One region of the Hydrogenophaga defluvii genome, then DNA from elsewhere that is predicted to be linked to it. Evidence: predicted binding sites of a transcription regulator. Region 1 holds the regulator's gene; the other holds the start of a gene.
What was found. Region 1 encodes LexA, which represses DNA repair genes until DNA is damaged. Its sites were predicted from a motif close to ACTGTATNNNNATACAGT; they were not measured.
Positions count from the first base shown of each region.

Region 1 (7,374 bases):
AAGGCGCCCAGGCACGCACCGCCTCGCTGGTGGTGTCCGCCACACCACCGCTGATCTGCCCCAGGTGGCGGATGGAAATGAAGTCTGCCGGGCGATGCTCGGCGATCTGCGACACCATGCCACAGCCGTCCGGGCCCAGGAAGTGGATGGTCTGCCCCGCGTCCCAGCCACCTTCGTAGCGTGAGCCTTCGCAGAAGGCGCTGGTCCACCGCTCGTAGGTGGGCGAAAACAGCATGGTGCGCCACACCCGCTCAGGTGGGGCGTGGATCAGGATGTCGAAATGTTGTGTCTTCATGGTCACCTCTGGTCGGGGAAACCGAATGTTCGGTTTCTACTCCCACGACGAAACAGGCGACCAGGTTTCGACAGACCGGGCCTAAGTGGTTTCCCTAGACCGCCTCCAGAGGCAAAGACTCAGGACACGTAACACGGTGCCAGCGCGCGCACCTCCACCGTGGCCCATTGTGCGGCCGGACAGGCGTGGGCCCAGGCCAGGGCCTCGTCACGGGTCACGTTCTGCAGCAGGAAAAAACCACCCACCATTTCTTTGGCCTCGGCAAACGGGCCGTCCAGCGCCTGGGCGCGTCCGCTGCTGTGGCTGACGCGCACAGCGGTGTCTTGCGACGATAGCGACTCCACCGCCTTGAGCTGGCCCTTGGCGGCGATGGCTTCGCCAAAACGCTGCATGGCGGCGTAGGCCGCGCGGCCTTCGGCTTCGGTGCGTGTGGCGCGTTGGCCCACGGGTTCAACGATCAACAACATGTAGCTCATGGCTTGCGCCCTCCCAATAGGTCAACCCGCCTGCATCAGCACGTACCAACCCGGCACCGGTTGGCCCTGGTCTTCGCGGATGGGCGCTTCTTGCAGCACCCGCAGTTGCAGGCCATGCGCCTGGGCCAGGCGGCTCAGGTAGGGCGCCGAATGCGCGTGACGCAGGCTGGGCAACAGCAACACATCATGCTCATCGGGCGCGCGCTCGACCGTGAAGGCCAGCCAGCCTCCGGGGCGCAGCACTTTGGCCACGCCTTCGAACACCGCCTCCAGCCGGCCCACGTAGATGAACACGTCGGCCGCGATCACCAGATCGAAGCGTTGCAGTGCGCCGTTCAGGGCATCGACCACGTCGGCGTGTTGCAGCGCGTCGTAGTGGCCGCTGGCGCGGGCCTGCGTGACCATGCGCTCGGACAAATCCACCCCGGTCAGCGAGTCACAGCAGGGGCGCAACAAAGCGCCACACAGGCCGGTGCCACAGCCCAGGTCCAGCGCCGCGTCAAAACGCGCCACGCCCTGGGCTTGCAGCAGTTGCACCAAGCGCTGGGGGCCCTGGTAGCGCAGCGATGCCACGAGGTGTTGCTGGAAGCTGTCGGCATAGTCGTCGAACAGGGTTTCGACGTAGGCACGCGGCGGTCGATCGGGCGCCTCGCCCCCGGTGACGGCGGCGAGGAAATAGCGGTGCAACTCGGGGTCTGCACCCAGCGCCAGGGCGCGCTCGAAACACTGGGCCGCCTCGGGCAGGCGGCGCGCCTCGCGCAGCAGGTTGCCCCGCAGCGACCAGGCCTCGGCGATGCCCTCGTCCAGGGCCAGCGCCCGGGTCAAGGCATCCAGCGCCTCGGCAGGCTCACCAAGTTGCCCCAGGCACCGCGCCAGCGCCACCCAGGTGCTGGGCTCGTTGGGGTCGGCCTGTGCGGCGGCCCGCAGGTGGGCGGCCGCGTCTTCAAAACGGCCCTGGTGAAAGCGGGTGAGGCCCAGGTTGCTCAGCACCGAAGGGCGGCCGGGCGCCAGCGCCAGCGCGGCTTCGAAGGCCTGCCCGGCGTCGTCCAGGCGGCCTTGCTCGAAGCGTTCAACGCCTTGCAGAAAATGCGAGCGCGCGCGCGCCAGGGCATCGCTCATGCGCAGGGCTCAGAGCTTGGAGAAATCGGGCTTGCGCTTTTCCATGAAGGCGCCAAAGGCCTCGCGTGCGGCGGGTTCGCGCAGCATGCGGCCAAAGTGAGCGGCTTCTTCGTTCATCTGCGCCAGCACGAGCGCGGTCTGGCCTTTTTTCATGAGCTGTTTGGTCTGCAGCAGCGCGCTCATGGGCTTGGCGGCCAGCTTGCGCGCCACAGCTTGCGCGTAGTTGGTGGCTTCGGAGGGAGGCAGCACCTTGTTGACCAGGCCCACTTCGAGTGCGGCCTCGGCCATGAAGGGCTCGCCCAGCAGCAGGGCCTCGGCGGCGCGGTGGTAACCCATCATCTGCGGCACCAGCAGGCTGGAAGCGGCCTCGGGGCACAGGCCGAGGTTGACGAAAGGCATGGCAAAGGCGGCGTTGTCGCCCGCGTACACCAGGTCGCAGTGGAACAGCATGGTGGTGCCGATGCCCACGGCCGGGCCACACACGGCAGCAATCACCGGCTTGGGAAACTGGGCGATGCCGCGCAAGAAGCGGAACACGGGCGCGTCGTCGGACGTGGGGGGCGTGTTCAGGAAGTCGGCGATGTCGTTGCCGGCGCTGAACACCGCTTCGTGGCCCTGGAACACCACCACACGCACGGCCGCGTCGTCTTGTGCGGCGGCCAGGGCGTCGGCCAAGGCCGCGTACATGGCGGCGGTGATGGAGTTTTTCTTGTCGGCGCGGTTGAAGGTGATGGTGCAAATGCCGTCTTCGGTGTGGACGAGGATGTCGCTCATGGTTGTCTCGTGTGTGGCTGAAGTCAAAACGCGCAAGTTATCATGGGAAAGCGCTGTATAGGAATACAGTTGCGACACATTGGAGTCACGCCCCCATGAACGAACCGGTCAAGCTCACCGCCCGCCAGCAAGACATCCTGACGCTGATCGAGACCACGATGGCCGACACAGGCGCGCCGCCCACCCGGGCCGAGATCGCCACCGCCTTCGGCTTCAAGTCGGCCAACGCGGCCGAAGAGCATCTGCGCGCCCTGGCCCGCAAGGGCGTGATCGAGCTGGTGGGCAACACCTCGCGTGGCATACGGCTGCGCACCGGCAGCCACCCCTTGGCCCGGCAGATGCCGTTGGCCCTGCCCGAGTTGCAGCAGCTCACCCTGCCCCTCATCGGCCGCGTGGCCGCTGGCGCGCCCATCCTGGCGCAGGCCCATGTGGAAAGCCGCTTCACGGTCGAGCAGCGCCTGTTCAGCCGCCGGCCCGACTACCTGCTGCGTGTGCGCGGTCTGTCCATGCGCGATGCGGGCATTTGGGACGGCGACCTGCTGGCCGTGCACAGCACACGCGAGGCACTGCACCACCAGATCGTGGTGGCGCGGCTGGGCGACGAAGTGACCGTCAAACGCCTGGTGCGCCTGCGCGGCCACATCGAGCTGCATCCGGCCAACCCCGACTTTCAGCCCCTGGTGGTGGGGCCAAACGACGCGTTCGAGATTGAAGGCGTGATGGTCGGTCTGATCCGCGACGGCTCAAGCGCCTGAGCCCCTCAGCCTGAACACGCCCACCAGCTCGGCCAGCCGAGCGGCCTGCAGTTTGAGGCTCTCGGCGGCGGCCGCGCTCTCTTCCACCAGCGCGGCGTTTTGCTGCGTCACCTGGTCGAGCTCCTGCAAGGCCTCGCCCACCTGGCTGATGCCGGTGGACTGTTCGCTGCCGGCGGCCGATATCTCGTTGATGAGCCCCGTCACACGCCGGACCTGAACCGCCGTGTCACCCACACTTTCTCCGGCCTGCCCCACCAGCTGAGAGCCCTGCTGCACGCGTTCAACGCTGGCGGTGATGAGGGTCTTGATTTCTTTGGCGGCAGAAGCGCTGCGCTGTGCCAGGTTGCGCACCTCACCGGCCACCACCGCAAAACCCCGGCCCTGTTCACCCGCACGGGCGGCCTCCACCGCTGCGTTCAGCGCCAGGATGTTGGTCTGGAAAGCGATGCCGTCGATCACACCGATGATGTCGGCGATTTTCTGGCTGCTGGCCGAAATCTCCTGCATGGTAGACACCACCTGCCCCACCACCTGGCCACCCCGGGCGGCGGCTTCGCTGGCGGCCGAGGCCAGCTGGCTGGCCTGGCGCGCGGTTTCGGCGTTTTGGTGCACGGTCGCCGTGATCTCCTCCATGGAGGCGGCGGACTCCTCCAGGTTGGCGGCCTGGTTTTCGGTGCGCGAGGACAGGTCGGCATTGCCTGCCGCGATCTGGGCCGAGCCGGTGGCGATGGAATCGCTGCTGAGCCGCACCTCGCTGACCACCCGCACCAGGCTGTTGTTCATGGCGCCCAAGGCCCGCAGGAGGTCGGCCAGCTCGTCTTTGCCGTGGGCCTCGATCTGCATCGTCAGGTCGCCGTCGGCCACCGCCTCGGCCAGGCGCACCGCACGGGCAATGGGCTGGGTGATGGAGCGTGTGATCCACACGGCCGCCAGCACCGACATCAGAACCGCAACCGCGAGCAAGCCGAGGGTGAGTGCGCGCACCCACTGGTACTGCGTCGCCGCGCTCTGGTTGACTTCTGCAGCGACTCGAAGCTGCAGGTCGATCAGCTCGGTCACCTTGCCCCCTATGGGGTCGATGGCCAGGTACAGCGGCCCGTCAAACTGGGCCAGCTGGTCGCGCACGGTGCCGCTCATGCCACGCAGGCCGGCCTCAAGCTGGGCCACCGCCTCATTGGCCGGACGGAACAGGGTTTCGGCCTCGCCCACCAAACGCTTTTCATCGGCCGTGAGCGATGTGGACACGTAGTCACGCCAGCTGGTGTCGATGTCGCGGCGTGCTGCCTGCACCAGCTTGAGCGCGTCTTCCGCCTTCAGCAAACCGGCGTTGGCTTTGTTGACCGCGTCGATGATGTTGATGGCGTAGGCGTCGGCCACGCGTTTGAGTGTCTGCAGCGGCACCACGCGGTCGTTGTAGACCGTCTCCAGACCCTCGTTGGTTTTGCTCAGGGCAAAAAGACTGCCCACCCCCAGGACCAACAACAGCACGATGCCCATCAGAAACCCGGCGGTCAGCCGAGTGGCAACGCGAACATTCGACATCATGTTCATGATGACCTCCCTTTTGTCTTGTTATGGAATGCACAAACCCACCACCGGAACATGGGGCCATCAACTGTGTGGTGTTTGCCCTGTGTCCCGCATCTGCACACGGCCCCACTTTGGGGCACCAGATGCAGACGACCGAAATGTAAAACACTTTTGCATTTCTAGGGAAGCACAAAAACAGCGCTTTTCATCGAAAAAGATGGAATTGAAAGCCAAAGGCGGCACATCAACCACAAAGGTGCCTGACAGCGCACCCTAGCGGGGAGCTGCCGAGCCCAGCTGGTATGCCAGCAGCCAAAAGTGCTCTCGCTGGAGGAAGTCCACCTGCTTGCACCCCGCAGGCAGCAAGGCCCGCAGTTCGGCCTCCATCGGGAAATTCTTCAGCACCCGGTGCACCGAACCATCGGGCAGCGGCCGGTGCTGGTAGGTGTTGCCCTGTGTGTCGGTTTCGACAATCGGCAACTCGCGGCACTGAATGGCCGTGTTGTCCAACAGCAGCACCCTGGCGCCTGGCAACAGGTGCCGGTGCAGACCTGCCAGAAAATCCACGCGCGCCTCGATGGGCACATGCGAAAACCACAGGCCGGCAAACACGCCGTCAAAGTGGCCCAGGTCGTGTGGCAAGTCATAGGCATTGGCCCGGCGAAAGTGGACGTTTTCCGCGCCCGGTCGCAGCCGGGCAAAGGCCATGGGCGCCTCGTTTGCATCGGTGGCCACCACAGACTGGGCGCGGGCAGCGATGCCCGGCGTCCAGTAGCCCGTGCCACACGCCACCTCCAGCACCCGCCGCCCGGCCAGACGCTCGGGGATGTGGCGCTGGAAAAAGGCGATGTCGTCCTGCCGTTCCGGCCGCATGTACACGGCGTCGTAAATGGGCGCGCGGGCGGCGTAGTAGGCCAGCATGTCGGGGGAGGTGTGGGGGGCCATGGGCATCTCAAAGGGGTTCAGTTCTCGGCGTCAAACACCACCACACCGGGCCAACGCTGCCCGAAGCGCTTGGCGCGCACCCGCTGACGGTAGGCCTCGACGCTGGCGCGGGCCGGGTTGTGGCGCACGTGCATGTTGAACAGGTCGTCCAGGCCGAAAGGTGCGAGCACGTCAATCTGGTCTTGGGGCGTGAGGCATACGCCCACGGCGGTGGCCACTTCAGGCCAGGTGGCCAAGCCGGCCACCAGTGACGGCAAAGGCTCGACCTCTTGACCAAACTTCGCCGCGTACCACAAGTGCACCGCGGCCTGGTTGGTGACGTCCCACACCGGCCCGGGACAACACGAGGACAGCCGCTCGCGCAACCGCGCTTCGGTGGCGGGGCTCAGGTCGTTGGCGTCGAAGTAGACCAGGTCCAGGTCATCGCAAGGGGTGGCCAAACCACGGCCGTGCAGGTGGTCCCAAACGAGGTTGCGCACCACGCCCGCACCAATACACCAGGACGGCAAACCCAGTGAGCGGCCTGCCGACAAGGCCCGCATCAGCGCGGGGCTCTGGCGTACGAGTGCCACCAACTGCTGGCGCCGGGCCTCATCCACAAGATTGCTCCGGCCCGATCAGGGAACACCCCATGTGCCACTTGCGCACAAAGCCCTCGCCGACCCGAACAGCCAGGGGTTCACAACCCCACGGCTCGAAGCCGGCTGCGCGGTACAGCGCGATGGCACCGGCGTTGCCTTCGGACACGGTGAGTTGCACCAAGGCGATGTGGGGGCACACGCGGGCGTGGGTCAGCGCGGCATCCACGAGTTGGCGCCCCAGGCCCTGGCCGCGCTGTTCGGGGTGGACGTACATGCCGAACAGCGTGGCCTTGTGGCGCACTTTCTCGCGCCGCTCAAACGACAGGCCAGCCACACCCTGGATGGCGTCGCCCGCCATGCTGGCCCACACGGCTTCGGCGGCATCGGGCGTCTGTGCGAGGCGCGCCTCCCACCAAGCCAGCGGCAAGGCTGCACGCTCATCCACGCTGGAGGTGAAGGCATCGGGATGGCGTGCGTAGGCGTCGAGCATGAGCGCGCGGTAGGCGGGGGCGTGGTGGGGCAGCAGGCGGACGATGGCCATGGGGTCTCCTGCCACACAGTGTAGGAGTCAGTGGAAATCCCGGCTGCTGCTTGTCAGCCCGCCCAGCAAAGGCGAGAGGTTCACCAAGTGCTGAGCGATGAGGTGCATCACCGTGTGTTCGCCCTCCCCCGTTCGCTGCCAGCGGCCATAAACCGCCAGCAAATGGGACTGCAGTAAGGCGGCGCGCTGGCGTTCGCGCAAAGCTTTCCAGACGATGACCTGCACGGTGCCGGTCTCGTCTTCCAGCGTGACGAAGACCACGCCTTTGGCGGTGCCCGGGCGCTGGCGGGTGGTGACCAGGCCACAGGCGCGCACCAGGCGGCCGTCGGGCGCATCACGAAGTTCGGCGGCGGTGCGC
Region 1 covers NZ_JBHTBZ010000040.1:5,119-12,492, reverse strand. The annotation lists gene ACFQU0_RS13535 (SRPBCC domain-containing protein) at 1-295, opposite strand, end outside; gene ACFQU0_RS13530 (YciI family protein) at 415-771, opposite strand; gene ACFQU0_RS13525 (tetratricopeptide repeat protein) at 793-1,890, opposite strand; gene ACFQU0_RS13520 (enoyl-CoA hydratase) at 1,900-2,664, opposite strand; gene lexA (transcriptional repressor LexA) at 2,760-3,419, shown strand; gene ACFQU0_RS13510 (methyl-accepting chemotaxis protein) at 3,408-4,970, opposite strand; gene ACFQU0_RS13505 (class I SAM-dependent methyltransferase) at 5,223-5,894, opposite strand; gene ACFQU0_RS13500 (nucleotidyltransferase family protein) at 5,912-6,493, opposite strand; gene ACFQU0_RS13495 (GNAT family N-acetyltransferase) at 6,486-7,016, opposite strand; gene ACFQU0_RS13490 (error-prone DNA polymerase) at 7,044-7,374, opposite strand, start outside.

Region 2 (7,374 bases), on a different contig from region 1:
CCTCAAGCTCTTGCACACCGAGCCCATGCAACAAGACTTCGAGCCCCTGCCCGGCTGGCGGGCGCGTTTCACCGGCGCCGGGCACATCCTGGGCGCGGCCAGTGTGCTGTTGCAGGTGGGGGGTCGGCGCATCCTCTTCTCGGGCGACCTGGGCCGCCCCGACGATCTGCTGATGAAACCGCCCGAGGCAGCACCTGCCGCCGACACGGTGCTGATCGAATCGACTTACGGCGACCGCGAGCACCCCAAGGAAGACGTGGTGGCCGAGCTGGGCCCCGCATTGGCACGGGTGGCCGCACGCGGTGGCACCGCCGTGGTGCCGGTGTTTGCGGTGGGCCGCGCGCAGGCGCTGCTCCATGCCATTGCCGAGTTGAAGGCGCGCCACGCCATCCCACCCTCGCTGCCCATCTACCTTGATAGCCCCATGGCCATCCACACCACCGAGCTGTTCCAGCACCACCTGGGCGAACACCGGCTGGACGCCGCGCAATGCCGGGCCATGGGCCACGCGGCACACTTCACGGTCACGCCCGACCAGTCGCGCGCGATTGCGATGAACCACGGTCCCAAGGTGGTGTTGGCGGCCAGTGGCATGGCCACCGGCGGGCGGGTGCTGCACCACCTGGCGCAGTACCTGGGGGACCACCGCCACATGGTCATCCTCACCGGCTACCAGGCGCCGGGCACACGAGGTGCCACGCTGGCTGCAGGCGGCACCCACCTGCGCCTGCATGGCCAGGACATACCGGTGCGGGCCGACGTGGTGCAACTGCAAAGCGCCTCGGCCCATGCGGATGCTGGCCAACTCATGGCCTGGCTGCGCACCCTGCCCAGCCGTCCACATCAGGTGTTTGTGGTGCACGGCGACCCCGAGGCCTCGGACGCGCTGCGCCTGCGCATCGAAAAGGAACTGCGCTGGCCAGCCATGGTGCCGGAGCACGGGGCCACCTGGCCTGCCTGAACCACCGCTTTCCGCCCGAAATGTTTCGGGAAAGTGTTCAAAATCGTCACAAATTTGACGTTTCAACGGAGAAAGATCAAAGAAAATCAAGGCAAGACGGGTTTACCCGCGGTTCACGAGGTCAGGGAGAAAAAAATGAAAAGAACAAGCGTCTTGCTTGCTTGCGCAGCACTGAACGTGGCCCCCGTGTGGGCACAGTCATCGCTCACGCTGTTTGGCGTCGCTGAGGCACAGGTCGGCAGTTGGCGCGGCGTGGTGGCGGCGCCGGTATCGCCCACCCAGCCGCTGGGCGCCACGCTGGCCGGCGAGCGATCCACCGGCCTCATCCCCTACGGCATCAACGCTTCGCGCATCGGTTTTCGCGGTATGGAAGACCTGGGCCAGGGTGTCAAGGTCGGTTTTGTTTTGGAGAACCAACTGTCGCTGGACACCGGGGCCACACCCGCCCGCGCGTTTCACCGGCAGGCCAACCTGGGCGTGACTGGCCCATGGGGCCAACTGCGCCTGGGTCGGGTCTACACACCCTGGAACGACGTGGCCTCGAACTCGGCCGTGGGTTATGGGGACACCTACGACCCCTATGTTCGCACCTGGCGTATCGGCGGGCCCAGCCCGCTGGGCTCGCAAACGCCCACGCCTGATGGACAGCTCACCGGCTTGGCCGGCGCGTTGGGCCTCAACAACGACATGAACAGCCCGCAGCAGTACACCCATGTGCGCATGGACAAGTCCCTGCGGTACGACGCGCCCAGCTGGGGCGGCATCACGGTCTCGGCTCAGGTGGGCATGCTGGACCCCAGCGGCAAGACGGTGTCGGCACAAAGTTACGCCCTAGTGTACGACGCCAGCCCGTGGCGCGCCGGCCTGGGCTACTACCTCCAAGGCACGCTCAGCACCTACGACACGGCCACGGGCCGGCACAACCCCGCAGCGGCACGCCGGGGCCAACTGGACACGGTGACCCTGGCCCTCAACCGCGACTTCGGCGGCGCCAAGCTCTGGGCCATGTTGGGCCAATCGCGCTACGACCAGTTTGTGCTCTCACAACGCGCCAAGTCGCGCGAATGGTCTGTGGGTGTGACCGTGCCATGGGGCAGCAGTTGGCTGCTCAAGGCCAGCGTCGCGGGCAGCGACAGCCCACAACTGCAGGGCCGAGACATCGGCGTGGGCACCGAGTTGCACCACCTCCTGTCCAAGGCCACCACCGCCTATGGCGCCTTCAGCGTCAACCACTACGGCGAGCTGTTGCATGGGCAGGCAGAGCGCAAGGCGTCCATCTTTGCGCTGGGACTGCGGCACATGTATTGACTTGCGCCTGAACAACAACGATCTGCTTACGGAACCGTCACATGCCACTTCACCGACTCATGCGCTGGACACTGATGTGTCTGCTGGGTGCTGCCCCTCTGCTCCCGCCGGTTGTCCACGGCGCCGAACTCAGCTTCTGGAGCTGGCGCGTAGAAGACAAAGCCTTTTACGAACAGGTCGCCCAACAATACAAGGCGAAAACCGGTGACGACGTCAGGTTCACCGCCCACGAGAACAGCGACTACCCCACCGTTCTGTCGGCCGCGCTGGCCGCCGGCAACGGACCCGACATCATCCATGCCCGCGCCTATGGTGGCCTCTCCAGCCTGGCCGATGCCGGCCACTTGTTGCCGCTGACCCCTGCTCAGATCCCCGCCCTGGCGCGCATGAGCGATGGTCTGCTGGCGGGGGCCGCCGGGTACAAGCCGCCCCACGACAAGGTGTTGTACGGTGTGCCTTTTGCCACCCAATCGCTGGGCATCTACGTCAACAAAACCTTGTTGGCCGCACACGGCATCACCACCCTGCCCCGCACCTGGGGCGAGTTCAAGGCGATTTGCCAGCAGCTCAAGGCCAAAGGCGTGAATGCCCTGGCCAATGGCATCAAAGACGCGCCGGTGTTGGAGCAGATGTTTGGTGTGGTGGGGCCAGGTTTCTACGGCGGCACACCGTTTTTCAAGGATGTGATGGCGGTACGCAAACACTTCACCGCCCCCGAATTCGTGCGCGCCATTGAAGAGGTGGTGTCACTGCGCGCGTTCATGCCACCCAACGCACCCACCATCGCCGAAAACGAAGCCCGGGCGCTGTTCGCGATGGGGGAAGCCGCATTTTTCATGAGCGGCACCTGGAACATTGAAACCATCAAGGCCTTGAACGCCAACATCGTGTTCGACTTCGTGGCAGCACCACCGGTCAGGCCCGGCGCAGCCACCTGGATGTCCACCTTCGCCGACGGCAACTACGCGGTCAATGCCCACAGCAAAAACCGCGACGCTGCCCTGCGTTTTGTTCGATACCTCGCCAGCAAGGAATACGGTCAGCAGTTCAGCGATCAGTTGCGGCAGATGTCGGCGGTCCCGGGTGTGTTTCCGAGCGATCCGCTGCTGGCCCAGATCAGCCGTGCCAGCCAGCAGCAAGGCACGCCATTCATCATGCTCGTGGGCTTTCGCTACCAGGACCCCAACGGCTCGGTGATGCTGCGTGATGGGCTGCAGAGGCTCATGCAAGGTCAAGGCACGGCCCTGGCGCTGGCCAACGCGTTGCAGTCCGGGTTGAGCGCGTGGCACCCGCCGTTCCAGAAAGAGTCGATACGCTGACGCTGTGGCCGCGCCTCAGAACAACGGCATCTGCCCGGTCACCCCCGGGGGACGAAACCGCGAACCGTCGAGGCTGTGTCGCTCGCGGTTGAGGCCCAGGCGGCGGCAGGCCTTCTCAAACCGCTGGTGGATAAGGTCGGCCCAGATGCCCTGTCCCCGCATGCGGGTGGCAAAGTCGGCCGTGTAGTCTTTGCCGCCGCGCATGTCCTGGATGCGCGCCATCACCCGGTCGGCGCGCAGCGGGTGGTGCACCTGCAGCCACTCGCGGAACAGCGGCGCCACCTCCCACGGCAGGCGAACCACCTGGTAAAAGGCACGGTCGGCGCCGGCATCGCGGGCTGCGGCAAGCACCTGTTCCATGTCTTCGTTGATGAACGGAATCTGCGGCGACACACTCACCCCCACCGGAATGCCGGCATCGACCAGCGTGCGGATGGTGCGCAGGCGGCGGTGAGGCGCGGCGGCACGGGGTTCCAGCGTGCGGGCCAGCGCGGCATCCAGCGTGGTGATGGTGACGTAGACCGACGCCAGGCGCTGCGCGGCCATCGGCGCCAGCACATCCAGATCACGCTCCACGCCGCTGGACTTGGTGATGATGGCCAGCGGGTGCTGCGCTTCTTGCAGCACCTCCAAGACCGAGCGGGTCAAGCGCAGCTCGCGCTCCACCGGCTGGTAGGCATCGGTCACCGTGCCCACGCCTATCGGTTCGGGCCGGTGGCCGGGTTTGCCCAAGTCATGGCGCAGCCGTTGGGCAATGTTGCGTTTGGCGATGATCTTGGTCTCAAAGTCCAAGCCGGGCGAGAGGTTGAGGTAACTGTGTGTGGGCCGTGCATAGCAATAAATGCAGCCGTGTTCGCAACCTCTGTATGGGTTGATGGACTGGGTGAATGGCACATCGGGCGAGGTGTTGCGGCTGATGGCGCTGCGGGCCAGTTCGTCGGTCACCTGGGTGGCCGGCATACCTTGTGCGGCTGCGTCGGATTCGTCCAGCGTGCCCCAGCCATCGTCGAACCCGGCGCGCTCGTCCACGGAAAAACGGTGCGCCAACCGGGAAGCGGCGCCGCGCCCCTTGATGGCGTGCACTGGGATGCGGACATCTGACACGGTGAGCGGCCTCAACACTACTGTTTAAAACATCAGTATTCCACAAGTACGCCCACCACAAAAGCAAAACGCGCCCAACGGCGCGTTTTGCATCAGATGCAGACGGTGTTCAAGCCGAGCAGATGCGCGCCTTGGCCTCGGCGTATTCGCGCTTGAAGCGGGCCACCAAATCGGCGGCGGGCATCACTTCACGGATGGCACCAATGCCCTGGCCGCAGCCCCAGATGTCCTTCCAGGCTTTGGCGGCATTGGCGCCTTCGCCCGTGCTGAAGTTCATCTTGCTGGGGTCACTGTCGGGCAGCTTGTCGGGGTCCATGCCGGCGTTGCGGATGCTGCCCTTGAGGTAGTTGCCGTGGATGCCGGTGTAGAAGTTGCTGTAAACGATGTCGTCCGAATTGCTCTCGGTGATCATCTGTTTGTAGCCATCCACTGCACGCGCTTCTTCGGTGGCAATGAAGGCCGAACCGATGTAGGCAAAGTCAGCCCCCATGGCCTGCGCCGCCAGGATGGCGCCGCCGGAGGCAATGGAACCCGACAAGGCCACCGGGCCGTCGAACCACTCGCGGATTTCCTGCACCATGGCAAACGGGCTTTTCACGCTGGCGTGGCCACCGGCACCTGCCGCCACCGGGATGAGACCGTCGGCGCCTTTCTCGATGGCCTTGCGCGCGAACACGTTGTTGATCACGTCATGCAAGACCACACCGCCCCACGAATGCACGGCTTGGTTCACGTCTTCGCGCGCCCCCAGGCTGGTGATGACGATGGGCACCTTGTATTTGGCGCAGACCTGCATGTCGTGCTCCAGCCGGTCGTTGCTCTTGTGCACGATCTGGTTGATGGCAAAAGGCGCCGCCGGGTTGTCGGGGTTGGCCTTGTCGTGCGCGGCCAGGGCTTCGGTGATTTCAGCCAACCAGTCTTCCAGCTGGGCAGCCGGTCGGGCATTGAGCGCGGGCATGGAGCCCACCACCCCGGCCTTGCACTGGGCAATCACCAGCTTGGGGTTGCTGATGATGAACAGTGGTGAACCGATGACGGGGAACTTGATTTTCTGCAGGACCGGGGGCAGTTTGGACATGGTGTCTCCGTGGGAATGTTGTCTGTGATTCTGGCGGTGACCGTGCGCCCCACCCTGTCGCCGCAGCTACAGGGTAGGCGGCGTCTCAGCCTCAGAAGGCTTCCAGTGCCATCTCGGTCACGCCCGCAGCACCTTCGACGATGCTGTCGCGCACGCCCGGGGCGCGGCTCAGGACGTGGTCGGCGTAGAAACGCGCGGTGGTGATCTTGGCCTGCATGAAGGCCACATCCTCCCCGGCAGCCACCTTCTGCTCGGCCACCAGCAGCGCACGTGCCATTTGCCAGCCCGCCATCACATTGCCCGCCAGCATCAGGTAGGGCACGCTGCCGGCAAACACGGCGTTGGGATCGGCCTTGGTGTGGCCGGCCACAAACTTCACCGCGTCTTCAAAGGCCAGGCGTGCGGCCGTCAGGCGCTTGAGCACCGCCTGTGCGTGCGCGCTGCCGCTTCGGGCCAGCTCGGCCTCGGTGGTGGTGATCTGCTGCGCGATGGCCAACGCCGTCTGGCCGCCGTCGCGCGATGTCTTGCGCCCCACCAGGTCATTGGCCTGGATAGCGGTTGTGCCTTCGTAGATGGTCAGGATCTTGGCATCGCGGTAGTACTGCGCCGCACCGGTCTCCTCAATGAAGCCCATGCCGCCGTGCACCTGCACGCCCAGCGAGGTGACTTCCAGGCTCATCTCGGTGCTGTAGCCCTTGACCAGCGGCACCATGAACTCGTAGAAGGCCTGGTTTTGCTTGCGCACCTCGGCGTCGGGGTGGTGGTGCGAGGCGTCGTAGGCGGCGGCGGCAGTGAGCGCCATGGCGCGGCAGCCTTCGGTCAGTGCGCGCATGGTCATCAACATGCGCTTCACATCGGGGTGGTGGATGATGGGTGCGGCGGTGTTCAGGCTGCCATCCACCGGGCGGCTTTGTACGCGATCACGTGCGTAACCCACAGCCTTTTGGTAAGCGCGCTCGGCAATGGCCACGCCCTGCATGCCCACCGCGTAACGGGCCGCGTTCATCATGATGAACATGTATTCGAGGCCGCGGTTTTCCTGGCCCACCAGGTAACCGACAGCGCCGCCGTGGTCACCGTACTGCAGCACGGCGGTGGGGCTGGCCTTGATGCCCATCTTGTGTTCGATGCTCACGCAGTGCACGTCGTTGCGCGCACCCAGGCTGCCGTCGGGGTTCACGAGGAACTTGGGCACAACAAACAGGCTGATGCCCTTGACGCCTTCGGGCGCCCCGGTCACACGGGCGAGCACGAGGTGGACGATGTTCTCGGCCATGTCGTGTTCACCGTAGGTGATGAAGATCTTGGTGCCGAAGACCTTGTAGGTGCCGTCCGGCTGGGGTTCGGCCCGGCTGCGCACGGCGGCCAGATCGCTGCCAGCCTGCGGCTCGGTCAGGTTCATGGTGCCGGTCCACTGGCCGCTGATGAGCTTTTCCAGGTAAGTGGCCTTGAGCTCATCGCTGCCGGCGGTCAACAGGGCTTCAATGGCGCCATCGGTCAGCAGCGGGCACAGCGCAAAGCTCATGTTGGCGCTGTTGAGCATTTCGGTGCAGGCCGCACCAATGGTCTTGGGCAGGCCTTGGCCGCCAAAATCCACCGGGTGC
Region 2 covers NZ_JBHTBZ010000048.1:28,565-35,938, forward strand. The annotation lists gene ACFQU0_RS16035 (MBL fold metallo-hydrolase RNA specificity domain-containing protein) at 1-961, shown strand, start outside; gene ACFQU0_RS16040 (porin) at 1,097-2,269, shown strand; gene ACFQU0_RS16045 (ABC transporter substrate-binding protein) at 2,311-3,588, shown strand; gene ACFQU0_RS16050 (PA0069 family radical SAM protein) at 3,604-4,692, opposite strand; gene ACFQU0_RS16055 (NAD(P)H-dependent flavin oxidoreductase) at 4,802-5,770, opposite strand; gene ACFQU0_RS16060 (acyl-CoA dehydrogenase) at 5,862-7,374, opposite strand, start outside.
Region 2: the regulator LexA is predicted to act here: its motif matches at 4,712-4,729, upstream of ACFQU0_RS16050 (PA0069 family radical SAM protein).